3 regions of the Limnohabitans sp. Rim8 genome follow, and region 3 is predicted to be linked to each of the others. Evidence: predicted binding sites of a transcription regulator. Region 3 holds the regulator's gene; each other region holds the start of a gene.
What was found. The regulator sigma-54, encoded in region 3, starts transcription at its own class of promoters, with help from an activator protein. The targets are predictions, from matches to a motif close to TGGCANGNAANCTGCTTT.

Region 1 (7,302 bases), on a different contig from region 3:
AGCTTTTCATGCGGGGCAGCACGTCTTGCAACGCAGCCGCCTCACCGCACCACCAACTCGGAATTGCGGGCAGTTGTAGGGCCTGCCCTAAAAGTTTGCGAGCCAAGGCCGGCATGAAGCCCAGCAACGCGTTGGACTCCAAAAAGCCAGAGCCTGGCGAATTGGCCACCAACACGTTGCCGCTGCGCACAGCTTGTAAAAGTCCTGGCACACCCAGTGTGGAGTCGGCTCGCAATTCCAGCGGGTCGAGCCAGTCATCGTCTACACGTTTGAGCAATCCATGCACTGGTTGCAGGCCTTGCAGGGTTTTGAGGTACAGCTTTTCATCGCGCACGGTCAGATCGTTGCCCTGGACCAAGCTCAAGCCCAAATAGCGGGCGAGGTAGGCGTGCTCAAAATAGGTTTCGTTGTAAGGACCCGGTGTGAGCAGCGCAACATGGGCTGCAGGGCCCGCAGGGCTCCTGGCCTTGATGCCGTCGACCAACGTGCGGTAGGTTCCAGCCAAACGCTGCACGGGCAGGGCCTCGAAGGCCTGCGCAAACTGGCGAGACACAATTTGCCGGTTTTCGATCAAATAACCCAAACCCGAAGGGGCTTGGGTTCGCTGAGACAGCAGCCACCAGCAGCCGTCCGGGCCTCGCGCCAAGTCAAATGCAGCCAAGGACAAATAACGTCCACCTACTGGGGTCACGCCGTGCATGGCTGGCAGATAACCCGGGTGTCCTTGAACCAATGCGGCGGGCAATTGGCCTTGCAACACCAATTGCTGGGGGCCATAGGCGTCGGCCATGATGCTTTCCAGCAGCTGCATGCGCTGCAACACACCAGATTCAATCTTCAGCCAGTCGGCAGCGCTCAGCATGAGCGGAAAGAGGTCCAGCGACCAAGGCCGTTGCGGTTGGTCGGCGGCGGCGTACACGTTGTAGCTGATGCCGTTGTCACGCACCTGCCGCTGCAGGTGGTTCATGCGGGCGTTCAGGTCTGCTACTTGGTGGGTGGGGGGCATGTTCAGTGGGTCAATGAACTGCTGCCAAAGACCGCTGACCATAGGGTCTGCCAAATGGGCGGTGGATGTCTTGGCCCTGATGACCGCGCCACGCAGCTCGTCCCAATGACCAAGGGGTGCCCGCTCTTTTTGAAGCGCCAGCCAGTTTCTGGCCTGCGCTTCGATGGCGTCTTTCGGTGTTGGAGAATGCCCATTCATCGGGTCATTGTCGTTGATCCACAGCGCCTCAGGTCCAAGGTGTAAGGGAACTCAGGGCTTGCGTGCAGCAAGGCATTGGGCTGCAAAGTCGGCAGGTTTTTCATGCTGCCTGGGGTGTGGCCCATGCGAAAGAACCGGGCCATGCGTCGGCTTTCTGCCTCGTAGGCATTGACAGGAAAGCCTTCGTAACTGCGACCACCTGGATGCACCACATGGTATTGGCAGCCGCCCAAAGACCGTTTCATCCAGGTGTCGAACAAATCCACCGTCAGCGGCGCGTGTACCCCGATGCTTGGGTGCAGCGACGAGGGTGGGTTCCAGGCCTTGTAGCGCACGCTGGCCACGAACTCGCCCACCACGCCCGTGGGCTGCAGGGGCAGCGGGTGGCCGTTGACGGTGACGGTGTGGCGTGCGGGGTTAAGGCCGCTCACATGCACCTCAATGCGCTCCAGTGATGAGTCCACATAGCGGGCCGTGCCGCCGCCACCGCTTTCTTCGCCCATGACGTGCCAAGGCTCCAGCGCATGGCGCAGTGTGAGCACCGCACCATCGACCTGAACTTGACCGACCAATGGGAAACGAAATTCGAAATGCGGCGCAAACCAGCTTGGGTCAAATCGAAAGCCCGCATCGCCCAGCTCGGTGAGCACGTCGTCAAAGTCTTTGTGAATCCAGAACGGCAGCATGAAGCGGTCATGCAATTCGGTGCCCCAACGGGTCACGGGAGCGGCATAGGGTGCATCCCAAAAGCGGGCCACCAGCGAGCGCAGCAGCAACTGCTGCACGATGCTCATGCGCTCGTGGGGAGGCATCTCAAAGGCGCGCAACTCCAACAAACCCAAGCGCCCGGTGCTGCTGTCGGGTGAGTACAACTTGTCGATGCAAAACTCGCTGCGGTGGGTGTTGCCGGTCACGTCGATCAGGATGTTTCTGAGCGTTCTGTCGACCACCCAAGGTGGCATGTCTTTGCCATGGTTTTGTCTGTGCCGAACGACCTCGCGCAGCGCGATTTCCAGTTCATAGACCTGGTCGTTGCGCGCTTCGTCTACCCGCGGCGCTTGGCTGGTGGGGCCGATGAACATGCCGCTGAACAGGTAGCTCAAACTCGGGTGGTTGTGCCAATACAAAACCAAGCTGGCCAGTAATTCAGGGCGGCGCAAAAAGGGGCTGTCGGCCGGAGTGGCTCCACCCATCACCATGTGGTTGCCGCCGCCAGTGCCCGTGTGGCGGCCATCGGTCATGAACTTTTCAGCCGACAAGCGCGTCTGGAAAGCGGCTTGATAAAGAAATTCGGTGTGCGCGACCAACTCGGTCCAGTTGTGTGCTGGGTGGATGTTGACTTCGATGACGCCGGGGTCGGGTGTGACCTGCAAGAGTTTGAGGCGCGGGTCGCGCGGTGGCGGGTAGCCCTCCAGGATGATTTTCATGCCCAGCTGGCGGGCAGTGGCCTCGACTTCGCTGACCAGCGCCAAGTAGTCTTCAAGTCGGGCCAGTGGCGGCATGAAGACATAAAGAACGCCTGACTTTTCACCCTTGGCATCAGCCTCCGCTTTGGGGCCGTTGGCGCGGTTCGGGTCGCGCACTTCCACGCACAAGGCAGTGCGCACCACGGAGGAATCTGACTGGAATTTTTGGGTTGCTGCGGCTGCCGTCTGGGCCGGTGCATGGCGTGGCTGCACGGTCAATGGGGCTGGGGCAGGCAGTGCGCTGCGAGGTGCGAGATGTGGTGAAAAAGGGTCTTGATCGATCATGTGCCAGCGCTCCGTGGGCGCAGCCCAAGGCAATGAGTCCAAGGGCAAACGCCAGCCCATGCTGGAGTCGCCGGGCATCAGGTACATGCGCTCCTCGCGCACAAACCAAGGCCCGGTTTGCCACTGCGTCCCTTTCAGCTCTGAGTTCTCGCTTTCGGACGGATCGATGGGCTGGAGCGGCAGCACATAGCCCACCGCAGTGTCCAGCCCCTGGCTGAAGATGCGGCGCAAACGAATGCGTTCCATCTCGTCGTCCAAGCGGGCATCGAACGGGTCCACGTTGACAGGCAAGCGGCGTTCGCGCCAGAGGTAGTACCAAGTGTCCTCAAACCCGGGCAGCACGGTGTCGCCCGGTAGGCCCAACTGTTCAGTCAGGGCTTGCATGAAGCGCAGCGCGTCAGCGCTGGTGTAGCAGCTGGGTTCGCGCTCGTCCGCAAACACTGCAGGGTCTTGCCAGCAGGGCATGCCGTCGGCCCGCCAGTAAATGCTGAGCGCCCAGCGCGGCAACTGCTCACCGGGGTACCACTTGCCTTGGCCAAAATGCAAAAAGCCGCCTTGCCCGTATTGCTGGCGCAGTTTGTGCACCAACTCGGTGGCCAAGCCCCGCTTCGTTGGCCCCAAGGCGTCGGTGTTCCACTCGGCACCGTCGCGATCTTGCGTGGACACAAAAGTGGGCTCGCCGCCCATGGTCAGGCGCACGTCTTCGGCCTGCAGTTGCTCGTCCACCTTGTCGCCCAAACTCAGCACATCTGCCCATTGCGTGTCGGTGTAGGGCTTGGTCACGCGGGGCGATTCGTGGATGCGGGTCACGCTCATGTCGTGGCTGAACTCGACCTTGGCCTCGTCCATCAGGCCTTCTATGGGTGCAGCGGCTGACGGCTGCGGTGTGCAGGCCAGGGGAATGTGGCCCTCGCCCGCCAAGAGGCCCGAGGTGGGGTCCAGGCCCACCCAGCCCGCACCTGGCAAATACACCTCGCACCAGGCGTGCAGGTCGGTGAAGTCAACCTCGGTGCCGCTCGGCCCATCGAGCGATTTCACATCGGGGGCCAGCTGGATCAAATAGCCCGAGACAAAGCGTGCGGCGATGTTCATGTGCCGGAACAATTGCACCAGCAACCAAGCGGTGTCGCGGCAAGACCCGCTTTTCAGGGTCAGAGTTTCCTCGGGCGTTTGCACACCCGGCTCCATGCGGATGGTGTAGCGGATGTCTTGGTGCAGGCGCTGGTTGATCTGCACCAAAAAATCGATGGTGCTCTGGCGTTGACGGTCCAAGCTGGCCAGGTATTTTTTGAAGAGTGGCGTCTTGTGGTCCTTGGCCAGATACGACTGCAACTCGTCGCGTACTGTGTCCGAATATTTGAACGGCACCTCTTCGGCCGAGGGTTCTAGGATAAAGTCAAAAGGGTTGAACACGGCCATTTCGCTGACCATGTCCACGGTCACTTTGAAGGACGTGGTTTTTTTCGGAAAAACCAAGCGCGCTTGGTAGTTGGCAAAAGCGTCTTGCTGCCAATTGATGAAGTGTTCTGCGGGTTCGACTTGGAGGCTGTAGCTCAGGATGCGGCTGCGGCTGTGCGGGGCCGGGCGCAAGCGAATGACTTGAGGGCCAAGCTGCACGGGACGGTCGTAGGTGTAGTGGGTGACGTGGTGCAGGGCAACGTGTATCGACATATCTCGTTCAGCGCAACAGGGGCTGCACGCATGACAAATGCAGCTTGGGCAGTTACAAACAAGCAAGACACGCGCCAGACCTGCTTTGCCAAATTATGCTGATCAAGACCCCTTTAAAGGGGCAGCGAGCAGTTGGGGCGTGTCAGCACCAGTGGGCGAAGACCCGCGATTTCCATCAACAGCCAAATCAGGGGGGCTGACGTGAAGCGTTGCTGCACTGCAGGTGTGGGGCTGCCGTTTGTGGCTGTCATGGGGCGAAACCCATGATGGCCATGGCTTGGGCGCGTTTTTTGGGGACGAGCCTCTTGGCTTGGTGCTTGGGGGTGGCGCTGCAGTTGCAGCAAACCGTGTTGTGGCCTGTGTTCATCTATGGCGCCGGCTTGATGTTGGCGTGTGTGGGTGCATGGGCCTTGCGTCGCTTGGCTTTGGGGCCAGGTGCTTCCGTGCTGGCCTGGGGTTTGATTTGGGCATGGGCTGCATTTGCCGTGACGGGCTTGCACGCCCAGTCACGCGGGGCCGCCATGTCACCGTCTTTGGAGGGACAAGACCTGGATGTGGTGGGTGTGGTGCAAGCCATGCCCCAAAGGCAAGACCTGGGTTGGCGGTTTCGTTTTCGGATTGAGCAGGCTTGGTGGGTCGATGCGACCGGCACTTTGCAGCGTGTGCAACTGGCGCGTGATTTGCCTTCGCAGGTGTATTTGGGTTGGTACGGTCAGGATGGCGCCCATGACAGCGGCTGGAAACTGACGGCCCTGCCCGAGCCGGTGAAGGCCGGAGAGCGTTGGCGCATGCGAGTGCGCATGAAAGCGCCGCACGGTCACATGAACCCGCGCGGTTTCGACTACGAGTTGTGGCTGTGGGAGCAGGGCATTGGGGCCACGGGATATGTGCGCACCCGCGCCAAAGACCCGTCGCCCCATCTTTTGGCCACCACTTGGTGGCACCCGATCGAGCGTCTGAGGCAAATGGTGCGTGACCGTTTGCTCACGCGTTTGGCCGGACCTGGAACCGATGCTGAAGACGCCAAACGTGCCGGGGTGTTGGCGGCCTTGGTGGTGGGCGATCAGGCGGCGATTGACCGCAGCGATTGGGATGTGTTCAGAGCCACGGGCGTGGCGCACTTGATGAGCATTTCGGGCTTGCATGTGACCATGTTTGCCTGGCTGGCCTCTGCCTGTGTGGGCTGGGCTTGGCGACGTTCGGCGGTGTGGGCTTGGCGTGGTTGGAGGGGGCCAACCCTATGGCCTGCGGTGCATGTGGGAGCAGTATCGGGTTTGTTTTTGGCGGGCTTTTACGCCTTGTTCAGTGGATGGGGATTGCCCGCTCAGCGCACCTTGTTGATGCTGTTGGTGGTGGTGGTGCTCAGGGTATCGGCACGCCACTGGCATGGTACTTTGGTGTGGTTGACGGCTTGCGCTGTGGTGCTGGCGTGGGACCCGTGGGCGCTGCTGCAACCGGGTTTTTGGCTGAGTTTTGTGGCCGTGGGGGTCTTGATGGCGTCTGACCCCCAAGCTCAGCGGCAGCCCAATGGCGCACCAGAAGTGGGTGCGAGCGACGCACCGAGTTGGCGTGATGGCGCCAGGCTTGGGCCATTTGCGCACCGTTTGGGTGCGTTGCGCTTGTCCAGGTGGTGGAGTGCTTGGTGGCTCAAACTGAGGTCCCTTCTGCGCGAGCAGGCCAAAATCACTTTGGCCTTGGCGCCATTGACCTTGTTGTTTTTTGGACAAGTGTCTTTGGTGGGCTTGTTGGCCAACATTCTGGCCATTCCCTGGGTCACTTTGGTCATCACACCGCTGGCCATGCTGGGCGTTTTTTTCTCTGGCGTCTGGGATGTGGCCTCTTGGGCCTTGCAGCCTTTGTCGGCCCTGCTGGCATGGCTTTCGTCTTGGCCCCTGGCCAGCGTCTCCACCGCTATGCCGCCTTGGGGTTTGGCGCTGTTGGCCCTGGCCGGGGCATTGGGCCTGGTGCTGCGCATGCCCATGTCTTGGAAGCTGCTGTGTTTGCCTTTGCTCTGGCCGGTTTTGTTGTGGTCGCCGCAACGCCCCGAAGATGGTCAGTTTGAGTTGCTGGCTGCCGATGTGGGGCAGGGCAACGCGGTCTTGGTGCGCACCGCCACGCACAGCCTCTTGTACGACGCGGGACCGCGTTACTCACTTGAGAGCGATGCCGGCCACCGGGTGCTGGTGCCCTTATTGGCCCACATGGGTGAACGTCTGGATGTGTTGATGCTCAGCCACCGTGACAGCGATCACACGGGTGGCGCAGCCGCGGTGTTGGGCATGCAAAAACAAGCGGCCTTGTGGTCTTCGCTCGAAGACGAACACCCTTTGCACACCCTGAGGCCAGGCTGGACGCGTTGCCAAGCAGGGCAGTCCTGGGCGTGGGACGGCGTAGCTTTTGAAGTGCTGCACCCACCGCCCCTTGATGCGCTGGCCAAAAAGCCCAAGCCCAATGAAGTCAGCTGCGTGCTGCGCATCAGCACTGCTCAGGGCAGCGCTTTGCTGGCGGGCGACATTGAGACCCGGCAAGAATTGGCGCTGGTCAACCTCGGCTTGAGTCCGGTGGATGTGCTGCTGGCACCACACCATGGCAGCAAGACCTCCTCGAGCTTGCCCTTTTTGCAAGCCTTGCAGCCCCGGATTGCACTGGTGCAGGCGGGTTACCGCAACCGGTTTG
Region 2 (7,302 bases), on a different contig from region 3:
ACCCGCTGCGGCGCGTTCATAAGGTTGGGCATTGCTCAGGTCTTTGCCGTCCAGCACCACGCTGCCGCTCTTGATCGCCACCAAGCCCATGAGCGATTTGAGCAGCGTGGTTTTGCCCACGCCGTTACGTCCCAGCAGCACCGTGACTTGGCCCTGTTCGGCTGTCAAGCTCACATCGCGCAGGATGTGGGAGCCGCCGTAGTACTGATGAATGTTCTTAACTTCCAGCATGTTCAGCGTCCCAAATAAACTTCGATCACCCGCTCGTCGGCCTGCACCTGGTCGAGCGTGCCTTGGGCCAGCACCGCGCCGTCACACAGCACGGTGACGATGTCCGAGATAGTGCGGATGAAGCCCATGTCGTGCTCCACCACCATGAGCGAGTGCTTGCCTTTGAGCGAAAGGAACAGCTCGGCGGTGCGCTCGGTCTCGTGATCGGTCATGCCAGCCACGGGCTCGTCCAGCAGCAACAACTTGGGGTCTTGCATGAGCAACATGCCGATCTCCAGCCACTGCTTTTGACCGTGGCTGAGCGTGCCCGCCTGCACCCGCACGCTGTCCGCCAAGTGGATGGTGTGCAGCACTTCGGCCAGGCGGTCGCTTTGGCGCGAATCGAGCTTGAAGAACATCGAAGCTTTCACGCCCTTGGGGGTTTTCAGCGCGAGTTCCAGGTTTTCAAACACGCTCAGATGCTCGAACACCGTGGGCTTTTGGAACTTGCGGCCGATGCCCAGCTGCGCGATGACGGGTTCGTTGTGGCGCAGCAAGTCGATGGTGCTGCCAAAGAAAACCCGGCCTTCGTCCGGGCGGGTTTTGCCAGTGATGATGTCCATCATCGTGGTCTTGCCTGCGCCATTGGGGCCGATGATGCAACGCAGTTCGCCGGGCGCGATGTCCAACGACAGCTTGTTGATGGCCTTGAAGCCGTCAAAGCTCACGCTCACGTCTTCCAGATACAAGATGCGGCCATGGGTCACATCGACTTGATTGGCGTCGTGCACCACGCGGCCATAGCCAGCGCTGCGGCCGCCAGACTCAGTGGCTTCAACGCGTTGTTGGGCCACGCGGGCCAAGCGCTCAGCGCCTTTTTGCAGCAGATCGGGCGTCATGCGGCACCGCCTTTATGACCCTGGGCGTCCGACACGGGTTCTGTGGGCATTTGCGCGGTCTCGCGTTTGCGCCAAACTTTACGCACCAGGCCCACCACGCCTTGGGGCATGTACAAGGTCACGCCAATGAACAGCGCACCCAAAAAGTACAGCCAAAACTCAGGCGCACTCACCGTGAGCCAGCTCTTGGCCCCATTGACCAAAAACGCCCCGACGATGGGGCCGATCAAAGTGCCGCGCCCGCCCACCGCCGCCCACACCGCGATCTCGATCGAGTTGGCCGCGCTCATCTCGCCGGGGTTGATGATGCCCACTTGCGGTACGTACAAAGCCCCGGCAATGCCGCACATGACGGCCGAGATGACCCAGATGCTGAGCTTGTAGGGCAGCGGCGAATAGCCTGAGAACATGACCCGGGTTTCGGCATCACGAATCGCCATCAACACGCGTCCGTACTTGCTGCCCACCAGCCAGCGTGAGAACAGATAAAAACCCAATAAGGTCAGGCCAGTGATGACAAACAGCGTCATGCGCGTGCCGGGTGTGGCAATGGGCAAATCGAGAATGCGTTTGAAGTCGGTAAAGCCGTTGTTGCCGCCCAGCCCGGTTTCGTTGCGGAAAAACAAGAGCATGGCCGCATAGGTCAGGGCCTGGGTGATGATGGAAAAATACACGCCCTTGATGCGCGAGCGAAAGGCAAAGTAGCCAAACACAAAAGCGATCACACCCGGCACCAACACCACCAGCGCCAGCGTGGCCACAAAGCTGTCCGACAGCATCCAGTGCCAAGGCAGTTCTTTCCAATCGAGAAACACCATGAAGTCGGGCAAATCGCTTTTGTAATTGCCGTCTTGGCCGATCTGGCGCATGAGGTACATGCCCATGACGTAGCCTCCCAAGGCGAAGAACAAACCATGGCCCAAGGACAGGATGCCGGTGTAGCCCCAGATCAAGTCCATGGCCAGCGCGCAGATGGCGTAGCACATGATCTTGCCGATCAAGGCGATGGCGTAGTCGCTCAAATGAAAGGCGCTGCTCTCGGGCACCCACAAGTTGAAGACCGGGGCCAGCACGCCGACCACAATCAGCGCCAATAAAAACGCCGACCAGGCTTGGCGCCCCATCAAAGGCGCGGGGATGGGGAGTTCAAATTTTTTCATGTTCATGGTCCTCTTCACGCTTCAGCGCTACGACCCTTCATCGCGAAGATGCCCTGCGGCCGCTTCTGGATGAAGATGATGATGAACACCAGCACGGCAATCTTGGCGAGCACCGCGCCCGTCCAGCCTTCCAGCAACTTGTTGACCAGGCCCAGGCCCAGCGCTGCATACACCGTGCCTGCCAGCTGACCCACACCGCCGAGCACCACCACCATGAACGCGTCCACGATGTAGCTTTGGCCCAGATCGGGCCCCACATTGCCCACCTGACTGAGCGCACAACCCGCCAGGCCCGCAATGCCCGAACCCAATGCAAAGGCATAGGTGTCGATGCGCGCTGTGTTCACGCCCATGCACGAGGCCATGGGCCGGTTTTGCGTGACGCCGCGCACAAACAAGCCCAGCCGGGTTTTGCCGATCAAAAGCGCCACCCCGACCAACACCGCCAGCGCAAACACGATGATCAGCACCCGGTTCCAGGGCAGCTGCAAATTGGGCAGCAGCTGCAGCGAGCCGCTCATCCACGAGGGGTTTTCAACGCCCACGTTTTGCGCGCCAAACAGGCTGCGCACGCCTTGCATCAGCACCAGGCTGATGCCCCAAGTGGCCAGCAAGGTCTCTAGCGGGCGACCATACAAATGCCGCAGCACCGTGCGCTCCATCACCGCGCCCACCAAGGCGGCTGAGAGGAAGGCCACCGGCATCGCCACAAACAGGTAGGCGTCAAACACGTCCGGCCAATGCTCGCGAAACAGCGCCTGCACCACATAGGTGGCATAGGCGCCGATCATCATCAACTCGCCATGCGCCATGTTGATGACGCCCATCAGGCCATAGGTGATGGCCAGGCCCAGCGCCACCAACAACAAGATCGAGCCCAAGCTGAGCCCGGTGAACATGGCCCCCAAGCGCTCGCCCCAGCGCAGGCTGTCTTGCACTTGGGTCAAAGCCGACTGAATTTGTTTTTTGACCGCAGGGTCTTGCTCTTGGGTCAGTTGCTGGTTCAGCAGCAGCAGGGTCTCGGGTTGTTTGCTGCCCGCCAACTCGCGGGCTGCCCCCAATCGGTCATTCGCAACCTCGCTGTTCAACAGGGCCGCTGCGCGGGCTTGGCGCACCAGGCTTTGCACCGTGAGGTCTTTTTCAGCCTTCAAAGCTTTGTCGAGCAGTGCGGCGCGGCTGGCATCGGGTTCTTTGAGCAGGGCCAAGGCCGCTTGCCTGCGCAGCTTCACATCGGGGCTGAACAACTTCAGGGCCGCCAGGGCCGTGTCGATCTCACCACGCAGGCGGTTGTTCAGCATCACATCTTCGGCATCGGGGGGCACAGCAACCGCTTGCCCGGTGACGGGGTCCAGGCCTTGCCCGTCGCGCACCACGATCACTTGATCGCCCGCCATCTTGACCACGTCATCGGCCAGCGCTTGCAAATAGGCGGCGGTTTTGTCGCTGCCTTGGGCCACCGCTTGAGAGATGGCCTCCACACGGGCATCGCTGTCGCCCACGGCCATACGTTTGGCTTCGTCCATCGTCAGGGCTTGTGCGGCCGTCAGACCCCACAAGGCGCTGGCGATCCACGCCGCTTTCAACATCCATCTTTTCATCTTGCTCTTCTCTGAGTCTGACCCAGCTTGGCTCACAGATTCAACGCCCACAAACGCGTCAGTCGGAGAAAAGCCACCGACCTCCTTGAAAATCATGTTTGTCGGAGCTTGAGCTCCGACAAACATTCACGCTTTCAAGCCATCACTTCTTGGCAGGCTCGTCGGGCTTCTTGTCGTTGCCCGGGATGTAAGGGCTCCATGGCTTGGCTTTGACGGGGCCGGGTGTCTTCCAGACCACATTGAACTGGCCGTCGGCTTTGATCTCGCCGATGAACACCGACTTGTGCAGGTGGTGGTTTTTCTCGTCCATCTTGCTCACGATGCCGCTGGGCGCTTTGAAGGTTTGACCGGCCATGGCCGCAATCACTTTGTCGGTGTCGGTCGACTTGGCTTTTTCAACCGCTTGCTTCCACATGTTGATGCCGATGTAAGTGGCTTCCATCGGGTCGTTGGTGAGCGGCTTGTCTTTGTGACCAGCGATGTTTTTGGCCTTGGCATAAGCCGCCCACTTCTTGGTGAACTCGTCGTTGGCCGGGTTCTTGATGCTCATGAAGTAGTTCCAAGCGGCCAGGTGACCCACCAAAGGCTTGGTGTCCACGCCGCGCAGCTCTTCCTCACCCACCGAGAAAGCGACCACAGGCACGTCTTTGGCCTTCAGGCCCGCGTTGCCCAGTTCTTTGTAGAAAGGGACGTTGGAGTCGCCATTGATGGTGGACACCACTGCGGTCTTGCCACCGGCTGAAAACTTTTTGATGTCGGCCACGATGGTTTGGTAATCGCTGTGGCCAAACGGGGTGTATTTCTCGTCGATGTCGCTGTCTTTGACGCCCTTGCTTTTGAGGTAGGCGCGCAAAATTTTGTTGGTGGTGCGGGGGTACACATAGTCGGTGCCCAGCAAGACCCAGCGCTTGGCGCCGCCGCCGTCTTTGCTCATCAAATAGTCCACCGCAGGAATCGCCTGCTGGTTGGGCGCAGCGCCGGTGTAGAACACGTTTTTGGACAGCTCTTCACCTTCGTATTGCACGGGATAGAACAGCAAGCCGTTCATTTCTTCGACCACCGGCAACACCGATTTGCGCGACACCGAAGTCCAGCAACCGAAGATGACCGAGACCTTGTCTTGACCGAGCAGTTGCTTGGTTTTCTCGGCGAACAAAGGCCAGTTGGAAGCGGGGTCCACGATCACGGGCTCGAGTTTTTTGCCCAGCACGCCGCCCTTGGCGTTGATCTCGTCGATGGCCATGAGCACGGTGTCTTTGAGCACGGTCTCGGAAATCGCCATGGTGCCCGACAAGCTGTGCAGCACGCCGACTTTGATGGTGTTGCCGGCTTGGGCCTGGACATGTTGTGCAAAGGTCAAGCTGCCCGCTGCGATGGCGGCGGCAGTTGCAAGGGCTTTGAGGTTGCCACGTCGATTCATCATGAGATCACTCCAATCAGGAAAGAAGGTTGTTCAAACACGCACCGAAAAACAGCGCTCACCTTCAATTGCAATCACCGTGCCAACCCTAGGGAGAACCCTGAAAACCGCATGTTTCTAAGGGGATTTTTCAAAGCCCCTATAAAGGGCACGTAATTTGCTTGATTCAAGTCATTCAATGCACCAAGACGCTCACCACGCACCAATATGGAACTGACTCCTCGCGAAAAAGACAAGCTGTTGATCTTCACTGCCGCCCTCCTGGCCGAGCGGCGCAAGGCAAGAGGACTGAAGCTGAACTACCCCGAAGCCATCGCCCTGATCAGCGCTGCCGTCATGGAAGGCGCACGCGATGGCAAAACCGTGGCCCAGCTGATGAGCGAGGGCCGCACGGTGTTGACCCGTGCCGATGTGATGGACGGCATCGCCGAGATGATTCCCGACATCCAGATCGAAGCCACCTTTCCCGATGGCACCAAATTGGTCACCGTGCACCAACCCATTGTTTGAAACGAGAGAGCCCGAACATGAAAACCTTTGCATCCTCTGTCACTACCGCCTTGGCGCTCGCCGGCCTGCATGCCCCCGTCTGGGCACACGAAGGGCATGGCCTGTGGGGCAGCCATTGGCACGCCACCGACGTCCTGGGGTTTGCGGTCGTCATTGCCTTGGCATTGGGCGCCTGGGTCATCGGCCGCCGCAAGTGAGGTCGCCCCATGATCCCTGGTGAATTTCTGATTGACCCCGGCCAACACGCCCTGAATGTGGGCCGCCGCACCTGCACCCTGGTGGTGCAAAACGCAAGCGACCGTCCGATTCAGGTGGGCTCGCATTACCACTTTGCCGAGACCAATGCGGGCTTGCGCTTTGACCGCAGCGCCGCACAAGGCATGCGCCTGAACATCGCATCGGGCATGGCCGTGCGCTTTGAGCCGGGCCAGCAACGCACGGTGGAGCTGGTGGACTATGCGGGCGATCGCAAGGTGTTCGGCTTTCGGGGTCTGACCCAAGGCGCACTCGACGCGCACAAAACACAAGGCAACTGACATGGCCCACATTGACAAACGCGCTTATGCCGAAACCTTTGGTCCTACTGTGGGCGATCGCGTGCGCCTGGCCGACACGGCTCTGGTGATTGAAGTGGAGAAAGACTTCACCTTGCAAGCCGGTGGCTACGGTGAAGAGGTCAAGTTCGGTGGCGGCAAAACCATCCGCGATGGCATGGCGCAGTCACAGCGCACCAACGCTGAAGGCGCCATGGACTGCGTGCTCACCAACGCCCTCATCATTGAGCATTGGGGTATCGTCAAAGCCGACATTGGCCTCAAAGGCAACCGCATCGCGGCCATCGGCAAAGCAGGCAACCCCGACACACAACCGGGCGTGGACATCATCATTGGCCCCGGCACCGAGATCATCAGCTGCGAAGGCCTGATCGTCACCGCAGGCGGCATCGACTGCCACATCCACTTCATCTGCCCCCAGCAAATCCACGAGGCCTTGACCAGCGGCGTGACCACCATGATGGGCGGCGGCACGGGCCCGGCCACCGGCACCTTTGCGACCACCTGCACACCTGGCCCCTTCAACATCGAGCGCATGCTGCAAGCGGCCGACGCCTTTCCAATGAACCTGGGTTTCTTTGGCAAAGGAAACGCCAGTCTGCCTGCCGCCTTGCACGAGCAAATCAACGCAGGTGTGATTGGCATGAAGCTGCACGAAGACTGGGGCAGCACCCCATCGGCCATCAGCAATTGCCTGGACGTGGCCGACGAGACGGACATTCAGGTGGCCCTGCATTCGGACACGCTCAATGAATCGGGTTATGTCGAAAACACCATCGAAGCGGCCCGTGGCCGGGGCCTGTGCGCCTTTCACACCGAGGGCGCAGGCGGCGGTCACGCACCCGACATCTTGAAGGTGGTGGGCCAGGCGAACTTTTTGCCCAGCTCGACCAACCCGACCATGCCCTTCACCCACACCCCGCTGGATGAGCCTGTGGACATGCTGATGGT
Region 3 (7,302 bases):
CTGTGGATCGACCACCTCAAACACCATTACGCCCAACCCGGCTTTTGGCAAGTGAACGGGCATTGACCCCCCACACGCACGGCCGTCTGCATTGGTACCGAGTTGCATGAGGTGCAACCCGTAAAATCGCCCTCTATGCTTTCAGCCAAACAACATTTGCTCACGGCCTTGGCCGCCGAGCTGGAAAAACTCCAAACCGGCGCCGGTGCGCGTGCGGCCTTTGAATCGCCCAAAGTGGCTGCCCATGGCGACCTGGCCTGCACCGCCGCGATGCAGCTGGCCAAAGCCCTCAAGCAAAACCCACGGCAGCTGTCCGAAACCCTGCGCAGCGCCTTGCTGGCCACCCCGGCATTTGAGCGCTGGGTCGACGCCATTGAAATCGCAGGCCCGGGCTTCATCAACATCCGCCTGAAAGACACGGCCAAACAAGCCGTGGTGCACGAGGTCCTGCAAGCGGCCGAATGCTTTGGCGAACAAGCCGCCCAGCCAAACAAGGTGCTGGTTGAATTCGTCTCGGCCAACCCCACAGGCCCCCTGCATGTGGGCCACGGTCGCCAAGCGGCTTTGGGCGACGCCATTTGCAACCTGCTCGCCTCACAAGGCCATCAGGTCTACCGCGAGTTCTATTACAACGATGCGGGCGTGCAGATTGGCACGCTGGCCAAGAGCACGCACATGCGGGCCCAGGGCATCCAACCCGGCGATGCCACCTGGCCTACCGACCCCGACAACCCGGCAAGCAAAGCGTTTTACAACGGCGACTACATCCAAGACATTGCCACCGATTTTCTGGCGGGCAAAACCGTGCAGTCCGATGACCGCAGCTGCACGGCCAGCGGCGATGTGAACGATGTGGACGGCATGCGCGAGTTCGCCGTGGCCTATTTGCGCCGCGAACAAGACCTCGACCTGAAGGCCTTTGATGTTCGGTTCGACAACTATTACTTGGAGTCCAGCCTGTACACCAGCGGCAAGGTCGATGCGGCGGTGCAAAAACTCAAAGACGCAGGCAAGACCTATGAGCAAGACGGCGCCTTGTGGCTGAAATCCACAGACTACGGCGACGACAAAGACCGCGTCATGCGCAAAGGCGACGGCACCTACACCTACTTTGTGCCCGATGTGGCCTACCACATCGCCAAATGGGAGCGCGGCTTTTCGCGCGTGGTGAACATCCAGGGCACCGACCACCACGGCACGATTGCCCGGGTGCGTGCGGGCTTGCAAGCGGCCAATGTCGGCATTCCCGAGGGCTACCCTGACTACGTGCTGCACACCATGGTGCGCGTGATGCGCGGCGGTGAGGAGGTCAAGATCTCCAAGCGTGCAGGCAGTTACGTCACGCTGCGCGACCTGATCGAATGGACCAGCAAAGACGCGGTGCGTTTCTTCTTGCTGTCACGCAAGCCCGACACCGAATACATCTTCGACATCGACCTGGCGCTGGCACAAAACAATGACAACCCTGTGTATTACGTGCAATACGCCCATGCCCGCATTTGCTCGGTATTGGCGGCATGGAAAGAAAAAGACGGCGGTGACATCGCCAGCCTGACGCACGTTGACCTGTCGCCTCTGCAAAGCCCGCAGGCCCACGCGCTCATGCTGGCCTTGGCCAAGTACCCTGAAATGCTCACATCGGCGGCCACCGATTTTGCGCCGCACGACGTGACCTTTTACTTGCGCGACCTGGCCTCGCAATACCACAGCTACTACGACGCCGAACGCATTTTGGTGGACGACGAAACCGTCAAAAAAGCGCGCTTGGCGCTGGTAGCCGCCACTGCGCAGGTGCTGCGCAATGGCCTCAAGGTGCTGGGTGTGTCGGCCCCGCAAAAAATGTGAATGGATTGGACATGACTTTGACAACCCAACGTGGCGGCACTTTTTTAGGTTTCATCATGGGCCTGGTTTTGGGTCTGGGCGTGGCCTTGGGCGTGGCCATTTATGTGACCAAGGTGCCCACACCGTTTTCAAATAAAAACCAACCCCGCACCAACGCCCAAGATGTGCAGGAAACCCAAAAGAACAAGGACTGGAACCCCAACAGCGTGCTGCAACCCAAGGCGCCCGCCGAGCCGCCTGTGGCGCCCAGCGCCAGCCAATCCACTGTGGAGAGTCCTGCAACTGACGCGGCCAAACCCGTGCCTCGCCCCGCAGTGACCGCTGACCCACTGGGCGATTTGGCCAAGGCCAAATCGGGCCTGAGCACGCCCGTGACACCGCCTGATGCAGCTGATCCGTTTGACTACCTGGTCCAGGCAGGGGCGTACCGCACCAGCGCCGATGCCGATGCCCAAAAGGCCAAGCTGGCCATGCTGGGTCTGGATGCCAAAGTGTCCGAGCGCGACCAAGCTGGCCGTGTGGTGTACCGTGTCCGCATGGGGCCGTTCAGTGACAAAAACGTCGCAGAACGTATCCGCACCCAACTCGAGTCCAATGGCATCGAAAACACCTTGGTCCGCGTTCAACGCTGACCGCCTTCTTGTCATCTAAGGGAGCACACCATGAAACGTCGCCTTTTCTCCACCCTCATGCTGTCGTTGACCGCTTGGTTGGGCAGCACCTCTGCTTGGGCACAGCAAGCCTTCCGTTCCGGCAAGGACTACATCACCCTTGAGCGCCCGGTGGCTACCGAATCGGGCAGCGGCAAGATCGAAATACTGGAGTTCTTTTGGTACAGCTGCCCCCACTGCAATGCGTTTGAACCCGTCTTTGAGCAATGGGCCAAAAACGCCCCCAAAGACGTGGTGGTGCGAAGGGTGCCCGTGGCTTTCCGCGAAGACTTTGTGCCTCAGCAGCGCCTTTACTACACGCTGGAAGCGATGAACCTGGTTGAAAAAATGCACATCCGGGTGTTCAACGCCATCCACGGCGAAAAACTCATGCTCAACAGCGAAGCCACGGTCTTGGCTTGGGCTGAGAAACAAGGCCTGGACAAAGCCAAGTTTGCCGAGACCTACAAGTCGTTTGGCGTGGCTGCCAAAGCCAAACGGGCTGTGCAATTGCAAAATGACTTCAAAATTGAAGGTGTTCCTTCATTGGGCGTGGCTGGCCGTTACTACATCGATGGCACGTTGGCTGGCAACATGGACCGCGCCCTCAAGGTGGCCGAAGCCCTGATCGCCCAAAGCCGACAGGGCCGCTGAGGCCCAGTTTGCGGCGGCTCGACCCCGCGTTGTGATGCCCACCCACCCGCAAGCACTTGTGTTTGCGGGTTTTTTTTGGTTTTTTGAGGCGTGATGGGGTGTCGTTTGGGTTTGAACCGGCGAAACTTGCACCTACAATGGTTGCGTTGCTCAGCAAGATTCATGCCCTCCAAAACTTCTACCCTTATCAGCCGCCCCATCCTGGCCCTTTTGGCGCTGTGCGCCAGCCTGCTGGCTTGGCCCTGCTTGGCAGAGAAAGCCGACCGCGACAAACCCATGCAGATCGAAGCCGACAGCATGCGACACGACGAGGCCAAGCTCTTGACCCAATTCACAGGCAAGGTGGTGGCCACCAAGGGCACCTTGGTCATGCGGGCCGCCCGCATGGACGTGCAGCAAGACAGCCAAGGCCGCCAAGTGGCCAAGTTGTGGGCCGCCCCCACAGAGCGCGTGTTTTTCAGGCAAAAACGCGAAGGCCTGAATGAGTACACCGAAGGTGAAGCCGAAGAAGTCACCTACGACAACCAATCCGATGTCGTTACCTTGATACGCCGGGCCGACATGCGCATCCTGCGCGGCACCGAAGTGGCCAACCAGTTGCAAGGTCACACCATCGTCTTCAACAACATCACCGAAGTGATCACCGTGGACGGCCAACCCAGCCAGTCTGCTGAGCGGCGGGTGCGTGCCACCTTGGTACCACGCACCAAAACACCAGACAATGCGCCGCCTGTGGCGCCCCCCGCATTGCGAACCAGTCCGGGCATGGCGCCCAACCAAAAGCCATGAGCCCAACCGACAAGCCCAGCCGTCTGGAAGCGCACCACCTTCAAAAAGCCTATGGCAGCCGAAAGGTGGTGCACGACGTGTCGGTGCAGGTCGACAAAGGTGAGGTCGTGGGTTTGCTCGGCCCCAACGGCGCAGGCAAAACCACTTCGTTTTACATGATCGTGGGCCTGGTTCGTGCCGATGGCGGACAAATCCTGATTGATGGCGAAGACGTCACCCGCATGCCCATTCACAAGCGTTCGCGCATGGGCTTGTCATACTTGCCGCAAGAGGCCTCGATTTTTCGCAAGCTCTCGGTGGCCGACAACGTGCGCGCCATTTTGGAACTGCAAACCGATGCACAAGGACGCGCCCTGAGCCATGCCGATGTCGAAAAACGCCTGAGTGAGTTGTTGGGCGATTTGCGGGTGGACCATCTGCGCGACTCGCCCTCGGTGGCGCTGTCGGGTGGTGAACGCCGCCGCGTCGAAATTGCACGCGCATTGGCCACCGATCCACGCTTCATTTTGTTGGATGAACCCTTCGCCGGCATCGACCCGATCGCGGTGATCGAGATCCAGCGCATCATCGCTTTCTTGAAGCAGCGCGGCATTGGCGTGCTGATCACCGACCACAATGTGCGCGAGACGCTGGGCATCTGCGACCACGCCTACATCATCAGCGAAGGCCGCGTGCTGGCCGAAGGCACACCCGACGAGATCGTGGCCAACGCCGATGTGCGCCGGGTGTACCTGGGCGAACACTTCAGGATGTGATGAGCACCCCCCGCGTCCACGCCATGAGAGCACAGCCATGAAACCCGGCCTGTCGCTGCGCATGTCCCAGCACCTGGCGCTCACGCCCCAGTTGCAACAATCGATACGCCTGCTGCAGCTGTCCACACTGGAGCTGTCGCAAGAAGTCGACCAGATGCTGGACGAGAACCCCTTTTTGGAACGCGCCGAAGAAGAGGCCCCTGCCGAAGCCTTTGGTCTGGAGCAAGCAGACAGCTACGTGAGCTTAGGCGACCGCGTCAGCGAAAGTGCCAGCACCTCCAGCAGCAGCGAGGACAGCGCCAGCGAAACCCGCGACGAAGTCGTGACCGACGTGGCCGAAAGCTGGGATGGCGACGGCAGCGTGGACATGCGCCCTGACGACAGCGAATGGGGGGGCGATGCCACACCCCGTCAAAAGAACGGCGAAGAAACCGCAGACGCCATTGACTTGGCCCGCAGCAGCGGGTCCCTCACCGACTTTTTGCACCGTCAGGCTTTGTCACTTCGCCTGTCGGAAGTGGACCGCGCCGCCCTGCGCTTTTTGATCGAATCGCTCAATGACGATGGCTACCTGACCGACACACTGCCCGAGCTGGCCGCCAGTTTGGCCGGCACCGATGACTACGAACAGATCGACGAATTGGTACACCGCTTCACCGTGGCGCTGGGTTTGCTGCAATCGCTCGAACCCGTTGGTGTGGGTGCACGCGACTTGGCCGAGTGCCTGCGCATCCAAATCAAGGCTTGGCTGAAGGACGACCCGCAAAGCGAAGTTGCCCAAGCCGCATTGGCCGTTTGCGCATTACCGTTGGAGATGCTGGCCAAACGCGACTACAAGCGTTTGGCGGTGGCTTGCGGCCTGAGCGAAGCCGTGGTCAAAGCCGCCATCCCCTTCATTGCCCGACTCGAACCCAAGCCCGGCCGCCCCTTTGTGCAGGCCGAGCAAAACATCATCATCCCCGATGTGTTGGTGGTGAACACCAGCAAAACGGCTACGCCCAAATTCCGCATCCAGCTCAACCCCGACGTGATGCCCAAGCTGCGCGTGCACGACATCTATGCCAACGCCCTGCGCGGCGGCAAGGGTGACCACCATGCGGGCCTGCAGCAACGCCTGCAAGAGGCACGTTGGTTCATCAAGAACATACAGCAGCGCTTTGACACCATCTTGCGTGTATCGACGGCCATCGTAGAGCGTCAGAAAAACTTCTTGATGCACGGCGAGCTGGCCATGCGCCCGCTGGTGCTGCGCGAGATCGCCGACGAGCTGGGCATGCACGAGTCCACCATCAGCCGCGTGACCACAGCCAAATACATGTCCACGCCGCAAGGCACCTTTGAGTTGAAGTATTTCTTCGGCTCGGGACTGGGCACCGACAGCGGCGGCGCCGCTTCGAGCACCGCTGTTCGGGCGCTCATCAAACAGTTTGTCGCCTCTGAAAAACCCGCCAAACCGCTGTCTGACAACCAAATTTCCGAGATGTTGAAAGAGCAAGGCATCGACTGCGCCCGCCGCACGGTAGCCAAGTACCGCGAAGCTCTGAAGATCGCGCCTGCGAATCTGCGCAAAACCCTTTGAGAGTATCTGAGTGAATTCATTGAACCTGTTCATGCCTTGCGCCGCGGGCGTCGAGGGCTTTTTGGCCGATGAGGTGCACGCCATCACCGACCTCACGGGCCACGACTTGATGACCGGCCGCGGCGGCGTGATGGCACGCGCCTCATGGCGTGACGCCATGCGCATCAACCTGCACAGCCGCCTGACCCAACGCGTGTTGGTGCAACTGTCGGTCACCGACTACCGCAACGAAAACGACCTGTACAACGCCGCCAGCGAGGTGGCCTGGGAAATTTGGTTCACGCCCAAGCAAACTTTCAAGATCGACATCACCGCGCAGCACAGCCCGTTGACCAGCCTGAACTTTGCTGCGCTCAAGATCAAAGACGCCGTGGCCGACCGCTTTCGCGCCAAGCGCGGCGAGCGCCCCAATGTAGACACCACCTGGCCCGATGTGCGCATCTATGCACACCTGACGCCCGAAACGGCCACGCTCTACATCGACACCTCGGGCGAGCCTCTGTTCAAGCGCGGCTGGCGCACCGACAAGGGCGACGCGCCTTTGAAGGAAACCCTGGCCGCAGCCATGATCGCGGCCAGCGGCTGGGACGCCACCGTACCGCTGTACGACTCCTGCTGCGGCAGCGGCACCATCCCGATCGAAGCGGCGCAAATCGCCTGCGGCATTGCGCCCGGTTTGCAGCGCCGATTTGGTTTCGAGAAATTGTTGCCCTTCCAAAACCACGTTTGGCAAGGCCTGATCGAAGAAGCCCGCGACCTGGAACACGAACCCACCGCACCGGTTTTTGGCAGCGATGTGGCCTTCCGCATGGTCGACTTTGCCGAGCGCAACGCCGAACGCGCTGGCGTGTCGGGCGTCATCGAATTCCGTGGCGGCGACGCGCTGCAACGCATGCCCCCCAGCGAGACCCCCGGCATCATGCTGCTCAACCCACCCTACGGCGAGCGCATTGCCGCAGCGGGTGTGGCTGGGCGCGGGCGCAACAACTTCCGGCCAGGTGCGCTTTCGGATGCACGTGCCAGTGTTCGC

Region 1: a site for sigma-54 is predicted at 4,686-4,703, ahead of Q1M54_RS06695 (transglutaminase family protein). Genes of this name have one in related genera too.
Region 2: a site for sigma-54 is predicted at 5,355-5,372, ahead of urtA (urea ABC transporter substrate-binding protein). Genes of this name have one in related genera too.

Annotation. Positions count from the first base shown of each region.
Region 1 is NZ_CALPTI020000007.1:30,796-38,097, reverse strand. It holds gene Q1M54_RS06700 (circularly permuted type 2 ATP-grasp protein) at 1-1,204, opposite strand, end outside; gene Q1M54_RS06695 (transglutaminase family protein) at 1,201-4,626, opposite strand; gene Q1M54_RS06690 (hypothetical protein) at 4,740-4,877, opposite strand; gene Q1M54_RS06685 (DNA internalization-related competence protein ComEC/Rec2) at 4,890-7,302, shown strand, end outside.
Region 2 is NZ_CALPTI020000009.1:97,933-105,234, forward strand. It holds gene urtE (urea ABC transporter ATP-binding subunit UrtE) at 1-231, opposite strand, end outside; gene urtD (urea ABC transporter ATP-binding protein UrtD) at 234-1,109, opposite strand; gene urtC (urea ABC transporter permease subunit UrtC) at 1,106-2,269, opposite strand; gene urtB (urea ABC transporter permease subunit UrtB) at 2,284-3,867, opposite strand; gene urtA (urea ABC transporter substrate-binding protein) at 4,010-5,287, opposite strand; gene Q1M54_RS08575 (urease subunit gamma) at 5,495-5,797, shown strand; gene Q1M54_RS08580 (hypothetical protein) at 5,815-5,994, shown strand; gene Q1M54_RS08585 (urease subunit beta) at 6,004-6,333, shown strand; partial or broken gene Q1M54_RS08590 (urease subunit alpha) at 6,335-7,302, shown strand, end outside.
Region 3 is NZ_CALPTI020000029.1:3,962-11,263, forward strand. It holds gene Q1M54_RS14865 (LysR family transcriptional regulator) at 1-66, shown strand, start outside; gene argS (arginine--tRNA ligase) at 136-1,845, shown strand; gene Q1M54_RS14875 (SPOR domain-containing protein) at 1,857-2,477, shown strand; gene Q1M54_RS14880 (thiol:disulfide interchange protein DsbA/DsbL) at 2,508-3,149, shown strand; gene lptA (lipopolysaccharide transport periplasmic protein LptA) at 3,312-3,938, shown strand; gene lptB (LPS export ABC transporter ATP-binding protein) at 3,935-4,693, shown strand; gene Q1M54_RS14895 (RNA polymerase factor sigma-54) at 4,731-6,272, shown strand; gene Q1M54_RS14900 (THUMP domain-containing protein) at 6,283-7,302, shown strand, end outside.